DNA from 4 places in the Tatumella citrea genome. Region 2 is predicted to be linked to each of the others. Evidence: predicted binding sites of a transcription regulator. Region 2 holds the regulator's gene; each other region holds the start of a gene.

Region 1 (4,218 bases), 2.1 Mb from region 2:
AGCTGAGCGATAGCGGTGCTGATATGTAAGGATCCTGCGAGCTGTGGTAAAGCCGGAAGATACAAATCAATGCACAGTGGACCCAGACCAGCCATCAGGCCGAGGGTAATAGCAAATGCGATGCGATGGGGGGGAGCTTTGGACATTTTTCCTCTGAAAGTAAACCCGCTAATAATAACGTGAGAAAGTTATAAGGTTGAAAACTAATATGTTTATTCTTTTTTGTAGCACCGGAGCCTTCACCACCGGGCTTTACAGGCTGTGAGAATATCGGTTTATAAATCATCCGTCCATTCTAACCATTTGTTTTATCATGATTAGCGGCTACACTTAAAGGATATCCACTGAAGATTACAGAGGATATTTCTTGTGTATTACAATTACAGTGAGGTAAATAATGCATAAAATCACCGGATTTCTGGCTGCCGGTCTGGCTCTGGCGGTGCTTTCTGGCTGTACTACCTATCACCAGGCAGAAAGTTATGTCACCCAGCCTGTCGTAAAAGATGTAAAAAAAGGCATGACCCGTGAACAGGTTCGTCAGATAGGCGGCCGTCCGGCGTCTCAGATCACGATGATCCATGCCCGTGGTACCTGTGATACCTACATTATTGGTGAAAGTAACGGCAAGCCACTGACTTATTTTGTCAGCTTTAATGATACCGGACACGTTATGAACTACGGTTTCCAGAGCTGCGCCGAATATGATACAGACCCACAGGCCCCTCAGAGCTGATTATCTGTAACAAATGCGCGTAACAAAAAGGCCAGCATTGCTGGCCTTTTCTGTTTTACAGTCCGGCAGGGCGCGGAACCTCAATGTATTCGCCATTAATATCGCGCTGATAGTAATGACCGGCCTGCACATAATAACGTTTGCCGCCGTAATCCAGTACCCGGGTACTTTGTGGTGAGCTCTGTGGAGGCGGATTCACTGCCACATATTCGTTCCCCTGACGCTGGTAGTACTGCCCGTTCAGCAGGTAATAGGTGAGGCCACCAATCAGAACACCCGTGGCAAGGTCAGGCAGGAAACTACCGCGACCACCCCATCCCGGGCCACCACCACCCCAACCCGGACCACCGCCACCCCAGCCCGGACCACCGCCACCCCAGCCCGGATGGGCCATGGCAACACCGGGAAGAACCAGGCTTAATGCCAGCAAAGGCGCGATAACTTTTTTCATCTTTCATCTCCAACTATTGCATGGTGAAGTTATAGCGTTGCCGTGTAAAAACTCAAGTGCCGGGGCTCTGAATTTTCCTCCAATTACACTACTTAACGCTTTCTTAACGGCCCGTCACGCTCTGTTAAAGCTGAACTTATAACTGCTGGTTTAAACAGCGATGAATAACGCCTGTACTTGCTTTCGGCAGGCTGGAGACTGGTCAGTCAGAGACGCCAGACTACGGTTACTGCAAGGACAGACTGATTTGTTTTTGCCATGATACGGCCGTCGTATAGAGTTGCCTGCCGGTAGTATTGATAAACTGTTTAGTCAGCTGACCTGGTAAGCAAACTGCGCACATTACCAGTGATATGCAGAATAGCCGTTCCAGTTGGTTATTTTTTTGAGAGTAGAGCAGCGGCAGGCAGAAGCGCCAGCGACAAGGCCATAGCAAGGGCACACCGGCTGGCGTCAGCATATCGGCCACAATATGACTCAGGTAGCCGAGAATCATCCCTTGCATCACATCGGCCGGTAGCCACAATACTTCCGGAAATTTAATCCGCAGCAGCCAGATGCCACCAACAATCGCAATCAGGCTATGGGTAAATCCCCGATGGCCAAATGCTCTGGCAATCGGTTTAGAAATCCAGCGTAATCGTTGGCCGAGCAAAGAACCCGGGTGATCGATATCCGGCAGCAGACAGGTCAGTAATGTGGCCGGAATCAGATGCCACCAGTCAGCCGCAGCGATCACCGGAGTTAATGCGCTACGTTTGGCGATGATTGCGCTGGCAAACGCGAAAAGGATGTGGCCTTCGGCCGTCATGATATACCTGCAACTACCCATAAACTGTCAATGCATACAGTATAGGTATTTATACAGTTAAAGTATATGTGACGCTGTAACAATTATTATCGCAGACAGGCAGAGGAATGCAGCGGGAAGAGCTATCTTCCCGCCCGGGGATTATGGCTGAGTCGGAACTCCAAGTAAGGCAGGGGTCAAATTGTTAAGCGAATCGAGACGAGCTGTAGCCAGGCTCCATACCGGCAGTGCAGCTTCACTGGCGGCAGGCACTACCAGTACCCGCATTCTGGCCGCTTTAGCAGCGACCATCCCATTCAGAGAATCCTCCAGTGCGACACAGTGCAACGGGTTGACGTTGAGTTCGCTGGCGGCATTTAGGTAAACCTGAGGATGAGGTTTGCTGTAAGGTAAGTCTTCAGCAGATACCACCACGTTGAAAAAGTGACGGATTGAGAACAACTCCAGCACCATTTCAATCAGAGATAAGGGCGAAGCGGACGCCAGACCTATTTTCAGGCCCAGGGAATGGCAAAGCGTAAGCGCTTCACGAACTCCCGGCATCAGTGGCTTTTGCTGTTCGATAAGCTCTGCAACCCGTGCAAAAATTTGATCCGCGACCTGTTGCTCCGAAAGATGGGTCACCTGGCAGGCTTCGAACCACATGCTGACAACCTGATCGATACGAAGTCCGGTGGTTTCAGGAAAACTGTCCCGCAGGCTGATATCCAGTCCGGCGGTAGAAAAAATCTCTAATTCAGCTTGCTGCCAGAACGGCTCGGTATCAATCAGCAGTCCGTCCATATCAAATATTGCTGCTTTTACCGGGCGTTGATAAGCCATATATCCTCCATTAGATTAAATCAGCACGTGAGGCCGCGACACCCTATTATAAGTGTCCGGGTTGAGGAAAAATTCGTCAGCGACAGCTATTGTAACAGGATAAAACAGGAAAAATAGTCAAGGCACAGGTAGACTTGTACCATAAAACCCGCTTCAGGAGAGAGCATGAATTACCAACAGACAGGCCGGATAGCGATAGCCAAAAAAATTGCCGGCTGGGTACTCTTTATTCCGGCTGTAATATCCACCGTGGTATCGGTGCTTAATTTTCTGTTCATTCACAGTGACAAGCAGCCGGGTATTGATGCCGTACTATCCGATTTCCTGCATGTCATGATTGATATGATTAAATTTAATACTCATTTCCTGGATATGTTCTGGAACAACTCTCCGGTACCGGAGTTCCATACCCAGCCAAATGTGATGTTCTGGATAATTTATGCGGTGATTTTTATTGGTCTGGCATTGCAGGCATCCGGAGCACGGATGTGGCGTCAGTCGCGTTTCCTGAAGGAGAATATTGAAGATCAGTTAATCATTGAACAGGCTAAGGAGACTGGCGGCCTGACGCGTCAACAATTGACTGAAAAGTATCAGGCTCATAACCACTCCATTTTCCGTCAGTATTTCCCGTTGTATGTGCTGCCGATCATTATTATTGTGATTGGCTATTTTATCCTGCGAATCACAGGCTTGCTCTACGTTTAAGCCTTATACGTATCTGCGCAACAGAGCATTGATCGTCTGTTGTGCAGCTTCCCGCCAGGGGTCACCAAAGGCACAGGCCCGGTTCAAAAGGTAGTAAAGGCGATAGGCAGGTTGTCGCTGCTGATAGCCTTCCGGAAAAGGCGTTTCCGCCTGATAACTGCTAATCAGTTCCTGAGTCAGCAAATTATCGGGTTCCCACAATGCCAGATCACACTCTCTGTCTCCCCAGTAACAGGCCGGATTAAACAACCACGGACTGCTATGTGCTTCGGCGCAGTGCCCTGGCCACAAATCTCCGTGGAGCAATGAAGGCGCAGGGTGGTGATTCTCCAGACAGCGCTCAATACAGGCGACGATTTTCTCCGTATCCCCAAAATGAAGTCCTTTCTCTGCGGCAATCTGTAACTGCCAGCCAATACGCTGTTCAGAAAAGAACGATGCCCAGCGTTGCTGCCAGTTATTTGGCTGAGGTGACAGTGTCACAGAGTTGTCAAAATCCAGACCGAATTTGGGCTGTTCACTCCATTGATGCAGCTGAGAAAGTTGCTTACCCAGCAGCACAGCGGAGTTGACTGATAAGGGGGCGGGGGGAAGATATTCAAGGATCAGGAAGCTCTGGTGCCTGGAAGTGCCGGTACCATACACTTTGGGTACCCTGACACAATCGGTTCGTTGCAGGAGCTCCAGCTG
Region 2 (4,218 bases):
CAGGGTTTTATTCACCGGGTGGCCTCCAACAACAGTTACGTGGTCTGCCCGCATTTTGAACACCCATCTCACACTTCGGTGATGTTAATTTGCGACCATTGTGCTTCGGTCAGTGAACGGCATGCTGAAGGCGTAGAAAAGCTGATTGGTACCCAGGCTAAACTGGCGGGATTTGCGCTGCGTCATACGGTCATAGAAGTGCATGGCTTATGCGAAAAATGCGCAGAAATTGCGGCCTGTGAGACCCCGGACCATTGCCAGCATGATCATACTACTGAAACAAAAAAGCGCCCCGGACGTTAGTCACCCGTTGACGTTTCTCAGGGAGCAAACCAGCTCTGATGGCGCTGATGGTAATTCCAGCGTCGCCACAAAGTGATCCCGCGCAGCAGCATAAACACACACAAAGCCAGCCATACTCCGTGATTTCCCAGCCAGGGGATGGTGCACAGCGTCAGGCCAAAACCTACAGCAGCTACCGCCATACTGTTCCGCATCTCTTTACCGCGGGTAGCACCAACAAATAAACCGTCCAGCAGATAACATCCTACCCCTGCGATTGGTAAAATAACCTGCCAGATCAGATAGTGATCGGCCAGTTGCCGTAGCGAGGGTAAGGATGTCAACATATTGACAATATAGGGTCCGGCCAGTGCATAAATCAGTGAGAATGCCACAGCCACGATCCCGGCCTGACGGCAGGAAGCATGCCAGACTTCCGGTAACCGCCCTGATTGCCGGGCGCCATAGGCCTCACCAGAAACTGCCTCTACTGCGTAAGCAAATCCATCGAGCGCATAGGAGGTAAACGACAGAAACATCATCAGCAAGGCGTTCACCGCGACAATGTCGCCTCCCAGTCTGGCTCCTGTCATCGTCAGCGAGGCAAAACAGATCTGCAGCAGCAATGAACGCAGCAAAATATCACGGTTCAGGCCCAGTACCCGTTTGATGTCTCCCCGCCAACCGCCCGGTAATGAACGCAGCTGAATTCCCTGACGGTTAAGCACCCGCCACACCAGCACCATACCAGTCAGCAATGTCACATATTCGGCAATCACTGTTGCCCCGGCCGCGCCCCGCACCCCCATGTGCAGATGCAGAACCAGCAACAACTCCAGAATAATATTTACCAGATTCCCCGCGACCAACAGAATGACAGGTGCTCTGGCATACTGAACACCCAGCAACCATCCCAGAATAACCAGGTTAGCAAAAGTCGCCGGTGCGCTTAGCCAGCGAACATCAATAAATTCGCGAGCCTGCTGCAAAATAGCCGGATCCCCACCGATAACCAGAGTGGCAAGATGGCTAAGCGGCTGCCGAAACAATAAAAACAGCACACCTGCCAGCAGGCTGACAATCATCGGTTGCACCAGTGCACGGACCAGCGCCGGGTTATTTTTTCCACCCCAGGCCTGAGCCGTCAGCCCCGTGGTACTCATTCGCAGGAAAAGTAATAACATAAACAGAAAGCTGGTAATGGTGGTTGCTACTGCAACTCCACCCAGATACACCGCACTGTTCAGATGACCAATGACTGCAGTATCAACCAGTCCCAACAACGGTACGGAGATATTCGACAGAATCATTGGCAACGCCAGTCGCCAGAGCTGTTTATCGGTACGGTTAAAAAAAGACATGGATTATCCTGCAGCTGAATACGGCGACGGGGAATAGGTTATTTCACAGAAAACTGACTAAGACAGGCAGGCCCGAAAATTTCGGGCCCGGGGTCGCTATTTCAGAACGCCCCGCATGGCCGGGATTACAGTACCGGCCGAAAAACCGGATACCGGAACAGATGACTGTAGTTTACAGCCATTCACCGTTGCGAATAACACCAACAGCAAGGCCTTCTACCGTCAGGTTTTGTTCACGGACATCGACAACAATAGGGGAAAACTCACTGTTTTCCGGCAGAAGATGTACGGTATTACCCTGCTTTTTCCAGCGTTTAACCGTGACTTCATCGTCGATTCTGGCAACCACTACCTGACCGTTTCGCACATCCTGGGTTTTATGAACAGCCAGCAGATCACCGTCCATAATACCAATGTCTTTCATCGATGTACCGCTGACTCTCAGCAGGAAATCAGCCGCTGGCTTAAACAGGGCCGGATCCACCTGAAAATGGCTTTCAATATGCTGCTCAGCCAGCAGTGGCTCACCTGCCGCAACCCGTCCAATCAGTGGCAGTCCTTCGGTTGTCTCTTCTTCCATCAATAACCGGATGCCACGTGAGGCACCTGAAACAATCTCAATCACGCCTTTGCGGGCCAGAGCTTTCAGATGCTCCTCAGCAGCATTAGGGGAGCGAAATCCCAGTCGGGAAGCAATCTCAGCGCGAGTCGGTGGCATCCCTGTCTGTTGAATATGGTCGCGAATCAGGTCATAGACCTGCTGCTGCCTGCTGGTTAATGCTTTCATCCCGCCCCCTGGTTGTTTATACAGTCGCTGTGAGTATATACAGGTATTTGGGAAATGAAAACTAAAAACCGTCATAAAACAAACAACTGTCGGTTACTATTCCACCACTCACCACCACTGCCACAATACTGAAACCCAGACAAAGGCTGCCAACAGTAAAGCGATAAACACCGCCGCGGAGCCCATATCTTTTGCCCGACCAGATAAAGGATGGAGCTCCGGTCCGAAACGGTCTACGACCGCCTCAATAGCACTATTCAGAATTTCAACAATAATCACCAGTACTACTGAACCAATCAACAGAATACGCGATACCGTGTCTATCTTCAGACAGGCAGCAATAATCACCGCCACGACAGCAAGCACAGTTTCCTGGCGAAAGGCGGCTTCGTGTTTCCATGCTGCCCGCAATCCTTGCCACGAGTAGCCTGCCGCTTTAATTACCCGCCGCCATCCTGCTGTTGTACCCGCCATCAGGGGTTACTCCTTTTCGTGATAAAATTTCCGTCATTCTCAGACATGTTTACTTGCATCCTCACAGATATTCTTTGCAGTTTCTGGTATGCTTGCGCCGCTTTGCTAACATAAGAGGCTGCAGATTTGTCTATGTCAGGTTGGCGTAAACTTTATTATAAATTACTGAGTTTTCCATTATCTTTGCTGGTTAACAGCAAGGTGATACCGGGAGACCCTGTCTCCGAACTGGGTCTGGATCCCACGCGTCCTATTATCTATGTATTTCCGTATGATTCCAAAGCCGATCTCCTGGCGATGCGGGAGCAGTGCCTGAAGCATGATCTGCCTGATCCATTGCTGCCTGTTGAGATAGATGGTCATTTCCTGCCACGTCATGTGTTTATCCATGACGGGCCACGGTTGCTGCCCTATTTCACCCCGAATCAGGAAACCGTCAAAATATTCCATGATTACCTGGATTTGCACCGCAATAATCCGGCACTGGATGTTCAGCTGGTTCCGGTATCAGTGATGTTCGGTCGTGCGCCAGGTAAAGAGATTCAGGGCGGAAATACCCCGCTGCTGCGCGAGCTGAACGGAATACAGAAATTCTTCGCTATCCTGTGGCTCGGCCGCGACAGCTTTGTGCGCTTTTCGCCAAAAGTCTCTCTGCGACAGATGGCGGATGAGCATGGCACAGATCAGACCATTGCCCATAAATTATCCCGGGTGGCGCATATCCATTTTTCCCGCCAGCGGTTGGCAGCGGTAGGCCCACGCCTGCCTGCTCGTCAGGATCTGTTCAATAAATTGCTGCAATCCAAAGCCATTGCCAAAGCCGTGGAAGATGAGGCTCGCAGTAAGAAAATCTCCTACGATATGGCACAGAAAAATGCAGTGGCCATGATGGAAGAGATTGCTGCTGATTTTACCTATGAAGCCATTCGTATCACAGACCGTGTAATGGGCTGGCTGTGGAGTCGGTTGTATAAAGGCATTAATGTCAGCGGTGGCGAACGCATTCGCCAGCTGGCTCAGGACGGTCATGAACTGGTCTATGTGCCCTGCCATCGCAGCCATATGGATTACCTGCTGCTTTCCTATGTGCTGTATCATCAGGGGCTGGTACCTCCGCATATTGCGGCCGGGATTAACCTGAACTTCTGGCCTGCCGGGCCGATTTTCCGCCATCTGGGCGCTTTCTTTATCCGCCGGACCTTTAAAGGCAACAAACTGTATTCAACAGTATTCCGTGAATATCTCGGTGAATTATTCAGCCGTGGCTATTCGGTAGAATATTTTGTTGAAGGCGGCCGTTCCCGTACCGGACGG
Region 3 (4,218 bases), 1.0 Mb from region 2:
CCAAAATTTTGTATATCATGTACAAATAAACTGAATAACTTTTTAGCGAAGGCTGTTTCTGTCATTTTTGCGCGAAATACCCTGCTTTTATTGCAAAGGGTATTGGTCTATCTCAATGAATATAATCATATTTTATTGATTTCTGTTTATCGTTTTTCTTCGCCTTAAACCTTTGTCTGTGTACAGGAATCACTGGTTTTTTATGATTATTGTCAACCTGAAGGGGATAATAAGTATTGTTTAAGAATATTGATGTTCAGCATAGTTGATGTAAGATGTACTCATTCCGCAAGCAGTCGGGCGAGATAAAAAGCAACTGCTTCCGGTTAAGTTACGGGTAAGGTTATGATGTCGGCGAAGGGTGGCAAAATGAGGCGAAGCGCAGAGTGCCAGCCAATATTCAATGCCGCACTTTTATGGACCAGTATTTCGGAACAAATTATTGATGGTAGCTAAACAGCCGGATATATGAGTCCGGCGAAAAGTGATAAGTGTCCTGAAGTTAAATTTTTGTGCTTATAAATACACTTTCCAGTCCGGAAAGTCGGGGGATAAGCACTTTTAAAAGGTGAGGTAATAAAATGCAATATCTGTCTTTAGATAAATATCGTGATGGTCTGCTGCTGCTGACTCGTGTGCTGTTAATGATTCTGTTTGTGTTATTTGGCTGGCAGAAACTGACCGGATTTGAAGGAACTATCGGCTATATGGCCTCTGTGGGTGCACCGTTACCATCTGTGGCCGCCGTGATCGCTGTAGTCGTTGAACTTGGATTTGGTATTCTGATTATTCTTGGATTCTATACCCGCCCTCTGGCGATTATCCTGGCGATTTATACCGTTGCCACCGGGTTGATGGGACATCAGTACTGGCATATGACTGGTATGGAACAATACGGTGCCATGATTAACTTCTACAAAAATATTAGTATTGCTGGTGGCTTCCTCGCCCTGGCACTGACCGGCCCTGGTAAATATTCAATTGACCGTAAATAATTGACGGGTCTGAGTTAAAAAAGCCGGGTTATCCCCGGCTTTTTATTACCTAAAATAACGGGAGAGACGATGCAACCGACTAATCTGTTACAGCTGGAAAAACGCTGGCGTCATTATCGTGAACCGGTATTACTGGCCGCTTCCGGAGGGGCTATTGATACCATCAGTTTTATCGCGTTGTTTGGTCTGTTTACCGCTCATGTCACCGGAAACCTGGTAGTTGCCGGGGCTTCTCTGGCCGGTAACAGTGACGGTATTCTGGCAAAATTAGTTGCGATCCCGGTATTTATGCTGGTGGTGGCAGTGACCACCCTGGTGATTCAGTCCAGAAAAACATTCAGTGCCGGTTTGCTGGCCAGCTTATTTGGTGCCGAAATATTGTTACTGGCATTATTTGCACTGGCAGGGTTACTTTATCAGCCGTTTACGGATGCCGGTGATATCCATGTGCTGATTGCCGGTATGCTGGGAGTGATGGCAATGGGTATTCGAAACGCCACCAGTCGTCTGTTACTGGCGTCAACCAGCCCAAGTACGATGATGACCGGAAACGTGACTCAACTGACTATTGATATTATGTCGCTGATTAAAAACCCTGACGCGGAAAATCGCGCGAAGCTGGTAAAGTCATCAACGTCGGTAGCTGGTTTTACTATTGGGGCAGGGGCAGGGGCTGTGGCTTATATAGTGGCTGGCTTTTTAAGTACCCTGGTACCGATTCTGTTGATTGCCGTGGTTACTGTATGGGAAATCCGCTATATGCGCTCGCAGGCAGCAGTGAACCCGACCTGAAAAATTTCCGCCGGACTGCCGGCGGAATCTCTCAAAATTCATTCACCAGCCACATATCCGACTCATCGAACATATCTTCCAGCATGCGGTTGAGTTTTTCACGATCACTTTTACTGGCATCGCTGTTCAACCCGTTATTCTGCATAGGTTTAACCCTGACTTCGGCTTCCGGGAAAATATTGTGCACCCGACGTGTCAGTTCTTCCAGGATGATCTCTCTGGCATTTTCCAGACCAGCGACATTGCGTTTATCGTACACTAATTCTACAAACATAATTGCAGTACTCATTACTGGTTGTATAACCAGTAATTTAGCAGGTAACTCTGCAGGCTGCAGCTTTTTTTGCACTCATTAAACACTTTTTTATTGTTACGGTCGGCCAGGTTATCCGGCCTTAGTTTTCCTGCCTGTTATATCTTAAAACTGAGAGTCGTGTCCCTGCATGAACGGCACTACATTATTTATGATGAGTATTTATGGTGAGCGTCTGAGATGGGGCGTTTTTGAGGGGTAAAACGTCAGAGTTTTACTCTTGTCTTAGCATTTGCAAATTCCAGGCAATAAAAAAGCAGCCGTAACAGGCTGCTTTCTTTTGGGATTTTTGGTCGGCACGAGAGGATTTGAACCTCCGACCCCTGACACCCCATGACAGTGCGCTACCAGGCTGCGCTACGTGCCGACGCTGGACTCACATAGTACGTATAATTTTGCAGATTGCAATATCCGCAGCCGCTAACTGACTCATAAATAATCAGTTTGCGATAAAGCGTTTTTCTTCCGTCAGAACCTGTAACAACAGCCCCAGCTCCGGTTTTTGGTTACGTAACCGCTGACCTTCAGGATTATAAGTGGTGTAATTCCCGTCATTATCCAGCACCAGTGTTGAATGTGGGGTGGTAATAATCAGCCGGTTATTACTATCGCTGGCAGTCACCCAGTGATGCTGCTGTTGCGGGCTAAACAGATCTTCACCCTGAGAGTAACTTTCCGGTGCGGTGGTAACATGCAACAAGCGCTGCATCAGCGTAGTCATAATATCCTGATGGTCGGTCAGATTTTCCACCGACTGTGCAGGGGTCGACGGCCAGTGTACAACCAGCGGAACCTGCAATAGTTGACGGTTTCCGTCACTATTATCGTCTCCGCTCAGTGCCACACCATGACGCGCAGTGATGATAACGACAGTATTATCCAGTTTACCTTGCTGCTGCAGAACAGAAAGAATCTGTCCAATCTGTTGATCGGTATCACCAGCGGTGCGGTGGTAATTTTGCAGACGGGCTGCCGGGGTATTACCGCTGGCATCCACACCATCCAGAGAAACCCAGGAGAACCAGGGGGCAGTTGATCCCTGCTGTTGTTGCAACCAGTCCTGCCACTGCGTTACGGTCTGCTGATCATTCTGTGTTCTGGCTGGCGGCAGAGAATAATCGGCCAGTAATGCCTGACGGTATAGCGGCTGATTAAAGCCTTCCGAAGAGAACAAACCGAACTGATATCCCTGAGTATTAAGAGCGCTCAGCAGTGCTGACGGCGTCCGGCTGGCCAGAATCCCATTCATATAGCTGGATGAAATTCCATAAAACAGGCCAAACAAGCCATTCTCGTTGTTCTGCCCGGAGCTGTAATGATGCATAAAGCGCACATTCTGGCTGGCAAACTGACTTAACTGCGGGAAGTTTTCAGCTACGGTAGATTCATTAATGCCGTTGACCGTAATCAGCAACAGATTGTGGTGGCTGGTGTTTTTATCAAAGCTAATATCACTCAGCGGGTAAGCTACCGACACCGCATCCGGATCACCTTGCTGGATCAACCGGCGCTGATACTCCTGAGGGTCCAGTAAGCCATGTTTTTCCAGGAACCGTCGGGCTGTCATTGGATATGACAGCGGCAGATTCGCCTTCTGCATGGTAATAGGGCGATAGAAATTGGCATCCGCCCAGATATACATCAGATGGCTGGAACAAAAAGCCACAATAAATAACACGGCCAGTGGTTTGCCAAAACTACGGCGGTTCAGACTGCGTAGTTTTTGCCAGCTCCAGGTTGCCAGCAATATCTCCACCAAAAACATCAGCGGGACGGCAATAAACATCAATTGCCAGTCGCGGGTCATCTCACTTTGTTGTGGATTGACGACCAGATCCCAGACCACCGGATTGAGGTGGAGATGAAAGCGGTCAAACACTTCGCTGTCAACCAGCAATAGTGTTAGCCCGGTAGTTGCCAGAATCGCTGACAATGCCCGCAACAAACGCTGTGACATCACAACAAAGGTTAGCGGGAAGATAATCAGCAAATAGACGGCAAAAACAATAAAACTGAAATGACCGATCCAGCTACAGTAAGCATAAATTCTGCCCGCCAGCGAAGCTGGCCAGTCAGTGACCAGCAGATAGCGGCTGCCAAGAATAAGCGCAAAAAAGA
Region 4 (4,218 bases), 590 kb from region 2:
ATCGTTAGCCAACGCACTGGTTATTTCGATGTTTGTCTGGCACGGTTTTGGTACCACCACCGCCATCCTTATTACTCTGGCCCTGTGCCTGTTAGTCGGGTTGTTTAACAGCTTCCTGATTGTCGTTCTGCGTATACCGGACATGCTGGCAACACTGGCAACATTGTTCGTGGTACAAGGGGTTGCTATGACTTACAGCTATGGCGGTTCCATCACTCAGAATATGGTAATGCCAAGTGGTGACATGGCTGAAGGCATTATTCCGGCAAACTTCAGTGTTCTGGGTGAAATTCCGGGCATTGTAATCATCATGCTGGTCGTAACCGTCATAGCCCAGATTGGTCTTTCACTGACCAAACACGGTCGTCGGATGTATGCGTTGGGGGGTAACCCGGAAGCTGCACGACTTTCCGGTATCCGTACCACCCGTTATCGGGTTGCCGCCTACCTTCTGGCATCGTTGCTGGCCGGGCTTGGTGGCATATTACTGGCATCCCGAATCGGTTCATCTCAGGTCAACGCAGGCAGTGGTTATCTGATGGATGCTGTCGCCGCAGCCTGGATAGGTTTATCACTGGCAGGGTCAGGGAAACCGAATGCCCTGGGCACACTGATTGGGGCCATCATACTTGGTGTGCTGCAAAATGGCCTGGTGATGTTATCTGTGCCCTACTATGCAATGGACATTATTAAAGGTCTGGTGCTGGCACTGGCACTGGCGCTGACTTATTTTCGGGGGCGTCAGGGATAACTTATTTGTGCCGGCAGTGGCTGTCATTGCCGGCATGTGACCGACAAAGCATTACAGCCCCAACGGCAATTGCCGTTCGGCATAGGGGTCAGGCAATGTCACCTGTAAGCCAACCAGCCTGACGCCTCTGCCAGCCCGGCGCTCATCCCAGCTTTCCCTCGCAATCGTCAGTAGATCCTGTTTATTCAATACCGGCCAGACGTGCTCGCGGCTGGTTTGTTGAAAATCTGAAAATTTAAACTTCACCCCCTGACGGGAAATTCGCAAATCAGGACGGACTTTTTTGAGCCGGCGTTCCAGCTCAGGATAAAGCAACTCCAGAACTTCAAGACACTGCTCCCAGCGATCGATATCCTTCTCCAGCGTCGTTTCAACGCCAACCGATTTGCGCTGCCGATCGGCAATGATATCCCGCTCATCTATCCCGTGACTGCGCTCCCAAAGGACGCGGCCAAATTTTCCAAAATTTTTCAGTAACGATGACAAATCAGCCTGCCTGACATCAGCACAGGTCTTCAGGCCCATATCCGTCAATTTTTTGGCTGACACCTGCCCTACCCCGGGGATTTTCTCCAGCGGCAGTTGGCAAATAAAGGAGTCCATTTCGGCAGGGGTAATGACGAACTGGCCGTTAGGCTTATTCAGATCAGAAGCAATTTTAGCCAGAAACTTAACAGGTGCCACTCCGGCTGAAGCTGTTAATTGTAATTCCTGCCAGATAGCCTGGCGAATATCCCGGGCAATCAGCGTTGCCGAGCCATGAAACTGCGCACAGTCACTGACATCGAGATAAGCTTCGTCCAACGAGAGTGGTTCGATAAGCGAAGTATAACGGGCGAAAATTTGTCGGATATGTTCAGAAACCTGTTTATAGACATCAAAACGACCTGGCAGCAATGTTAGCTGCGGACACAGTCGTAGCGCCGTTGCTGTCGGCATAGCACTCCGGACTCCGAATTTTCGGGCCGGATAATTCGCAGTGCTAATGACACCGCGTCGTTCGCGACTGCCACCAATTGCCAGAGGGATATCCTGCAACGATGGATTATCGCGCATTTCAACGGCTGCATAAAAACAGTCCATATCAACATGAATGATTTTACGCATCTGCCAGACCCCGGTATAAACAGAGCAAGTACTGTATAAATATTCAGTTAAAATATCAACTACAGAGTATCAGTCGGCCTGTCTGCTTTTTAATCAATCGCAGAAACCTGACTGACACGACTATTGATACAAATTTATGCGTCTGTTGCTTGATAAAACTGCTGACAATGCTAATGTTGCGCTTAACCAGCGCAATGTAAGATTAATCCGTAGCGATGGTATAAAAGACAGTATTCTCTCACTCTTTGTTCAAGGTAGTAGCAGCATGCGTAAAATCGCACTTTTCCTTGCGATGCTTTTAATCCCGGCCTATTGCCTGGCGATGACCGAAACTCCGGTCTCCCCACAGCAGCCCGTCAGTAAAGAACTCAAACAACAGTTGCTGGGTACCCCGGTATTTATTCAGATCTTTAAAGAAGAACGTACACTCGATCTGTACGGCAAAATAGGTAATGAATACCGGCTGCTGAACAGTTTCCGGATCTGCGATTTTTCCGGAGGTCTTGGACCGAAAAGAGTCGAGGGAGATTTTAAAAGTCCGGAAGGATTCTATTCTGTGCAGCTTAATCAGCTAAAACCGGACAGCCATTTCTACCGCGCTATTAATATTGGTTTTCCAAATCAGTATGATCGCGAAAATGGCTATAGTGGTAACTATCTGATGATTCACGGCAACTGCGTATCGATTGGCTGCTATGCCATGACCAATGCCTATATGGATCAGATTTATACCTACGTGAATGCTGCACTGAGAAATGGCCAGTCTGAAGTTGAGGTGAATATTTTCCCGTTCCGGATGACCGACAGTAATATGCAACGCCACCGGGATTCAGCTTACTTCAGTTTCTGGAAACAGTTAAAACCAGGATATGATTATTTTCTCAAGCATAAGCAGCCGCCGAACGTGACCGTAGATAACGGGCAATATGTCCTGAATCAGAACCCGTTCAGCAACAGCTCAGAGAATGCTTCAAAGACTTTCCTGGCGCTCACCCAGACAAAATAACTGCCATTCACCTGGTGCAATCCTGTGCCAGGTTTCATTTCCCGTCAATGGCTGCGTCGCGACCACTGTCACTACGTCCTGAGGCGTAGTCTGCTGCTGAAAATCAATTTCAACATCCTGGTCAATAAGAGTGGCTTTGCCAAACGGCGCTCTGCGGGTTATCCAGTGCAGATTGGTTGAGCAGTAAGCCATCAGATAACGTCCGTCTGACAGCAGCATGTTAAACACACCCATTTTCTGCAACTCAGCAGCCAGTGTAGCAATATAGCGAAAAACAGCCGGCCAGTTTCCCGGAGTACGCGGATAACGGGTCGCAAGTTTATGCAAAATCCAGCAGAAAGCCTTTTCACTGTCGGTTTCACCCACCGGGCGAAAATTCCCGCTATCCAGTTTCTGATAACCCGTCAACTGCCCGTTATGTGCATAAGTCCAGTGACGACCCCAAAGCTCACGGGTAAACGGATGGGTATTTTCCAGCGAGACCATACCGCGATTCGCCTGGCGAATATGGGCAACCACCGAATGAGATTTGATGGGATAATCACGGACCAGACTGGCAATCGGCGAATCAATACTCGGCAGAGGATCTTTAAACGTCCTGCATCCCTTTCCTTCATAGAAAGTAATACCCCAGCCATCTTTATGTGGCCCTGTCCCGCCACCGCGCTGAACCAGCCCGGTAAAACTGAAACAGATATCAGTCGGCACATTGGCGCTCATCCCGAGCAGTTCACACATCAGTTAAAACCTCGTTAAATTCCCGTCGTCAGGCACAATATGCAACAGATAAGTAAAGGAATAGCATGCGGGCCATCCTCTGGCAAGTCGTCAGAGGTAGCCAGCCGGGGTATTTCAGCAGGTGTAGCAAGATATGATTACTTCGCCATCTCTTTTTCGATCAGCAGGATCAAAATATGGATAACTTTAATATGAATTTCCTGAATACGATCAGCAAAACCAAAGTGCGGTACACGAATTTCGACATCTGCACTGCCATCCATTTGACCACCATCTTTTCCGGTCAGAGTAATCACTTTCATCCCCTGAGCACGTGCCGCTTCAATAGCTTTGATGATATTCGCAGAATTTCCTGAAGTGGAAATACCTAACAGAACATCCCCTGCACGGCCCACGCCTTCAATATAACGTGAGAAAACATGATTATAACCGTAGTCATTACTGACACAGGAGATATGGCTGACATCTGAAATCGCAATCGCCGGGTATGCAGGACGGTTTTCCCGGTAACGGCCGGTTAATTCTTCGGCAAAATGCATCGCATCACAATGGGAACCACCGTTACCACAGGAAAGTACTTTTCCTCCGGCCTTAAAACTGTCGGCCAGCAACACAG

The links. Region 2 encodes LexA, which represses DNA repair genes until DNA is damaged. Its sites were predicted from a motif close to TNCTGTATGTACATACAGNA; they were not measured.
Region 1: a site for LexA is predicted at 2,021-2,040, ahead of A7K98_RS08580 (metal-dependent hydrolase). Genes of this name have one in related genera too.
Region 3: a site for LexA is predicted at 2,077-2,096, ahead of A7K98_RS13615 (DinI-like family protein). Genes of this name have one in related genera too.
Region 4: a site for LexA is predicted at 1,888-1,907, ahead of dinB (DNA polymerase IV). Genes of this name have one in related genera too.

Annotation. Positions count from the first base shown of each region.
Region 1 covers NZ_CP015579.1:1,795,319-1,799,536, forward strand. The annotation lists gene A7K98_RS08565 (multidrug effflux MFS transporter) at 1-146, opposite strand, end outside; gene osmE (osmotically-inducible lipoprotein OsmE) at 398-736, shown strand; gene A7K98_RS08575 (DUF6515 family protein) at 792-1,187, opposite strand; gene A7K98_RS08580 (metal-dependent hydrolase) at 1,414-1,998, opposite strand; gene hxpB (hexitol phosphatase HxpB) at 2,140-2,820, opposite strand; gene A7K98_RS08590 (YniB family protein) at 2,986-3,528, shown strand; gene A7K98_RS08595 (fructosamine kinase family protein) at 3,532-4,218, opposite strand, start outside.
Region 2 covers NZ_CP015579.1:3,860,718-3,864,935, forward strand. The annotation lists gene zur (zinc uptake transcriptional repressor Zur) at 1-303, shown strand, start outside; gene dinF (MATE family efflux transporter DinF) at 321-1,643, opposite strand; gene lexA (transcriptional repressor LexA) at 1,816-2,430, opposite strand; gene A7K98_RS18320 (diacylglycerol kinase) at 2,539-2,904, opposite strand; gene plsB (glycerol-3-phosphate 1-O-acyltransferase PlsB) at 3,037-4,218, shown strand, end outside.
Region 3 covers NZ_CP015579.1:2,843,109-2,847,326, reverse strand. The annotation lists gene A7K98_RS13625 (DoxX family protein) at 582-995, shown strand; gene A7K98_RS13620 (YoaK family protein) at 1,065-1,787, shown strand; gene A7K98_RS13615 (DinI-like family protein) at 1,819-2,061, opposite strand; tRNA gene A7K98_RS13610 (tRNA-Pro) at 2,391-2,467, opposite strand; gene yejM (LPS biosynthesis-modulating metalloenzyme YejM) at 2,540-4,218, opposite strand, start outside.
Region 4 covers NZ_CP015579.1:3,273,190-3,277,407, forward strand. The annotation lists gene A7K98_RS15660 (ABC transporter permease) at 1-751, shown strand, start outside; gene dinB (DNA polymerase IV) at 803-1,858, opposite strand; gene dpaA (peptidoglycan meso-diaminopimelic acid protein amidase) at 2,124-2,864, shown strand; gene A7K98_RS15675 (class II glutamine amidotransferase) at 2,829-3,602, opposite strand; gene lpcA (D-sedoheptulose 7-phosphate isomerase) at 3,740-4,218, opposite strand, start outside.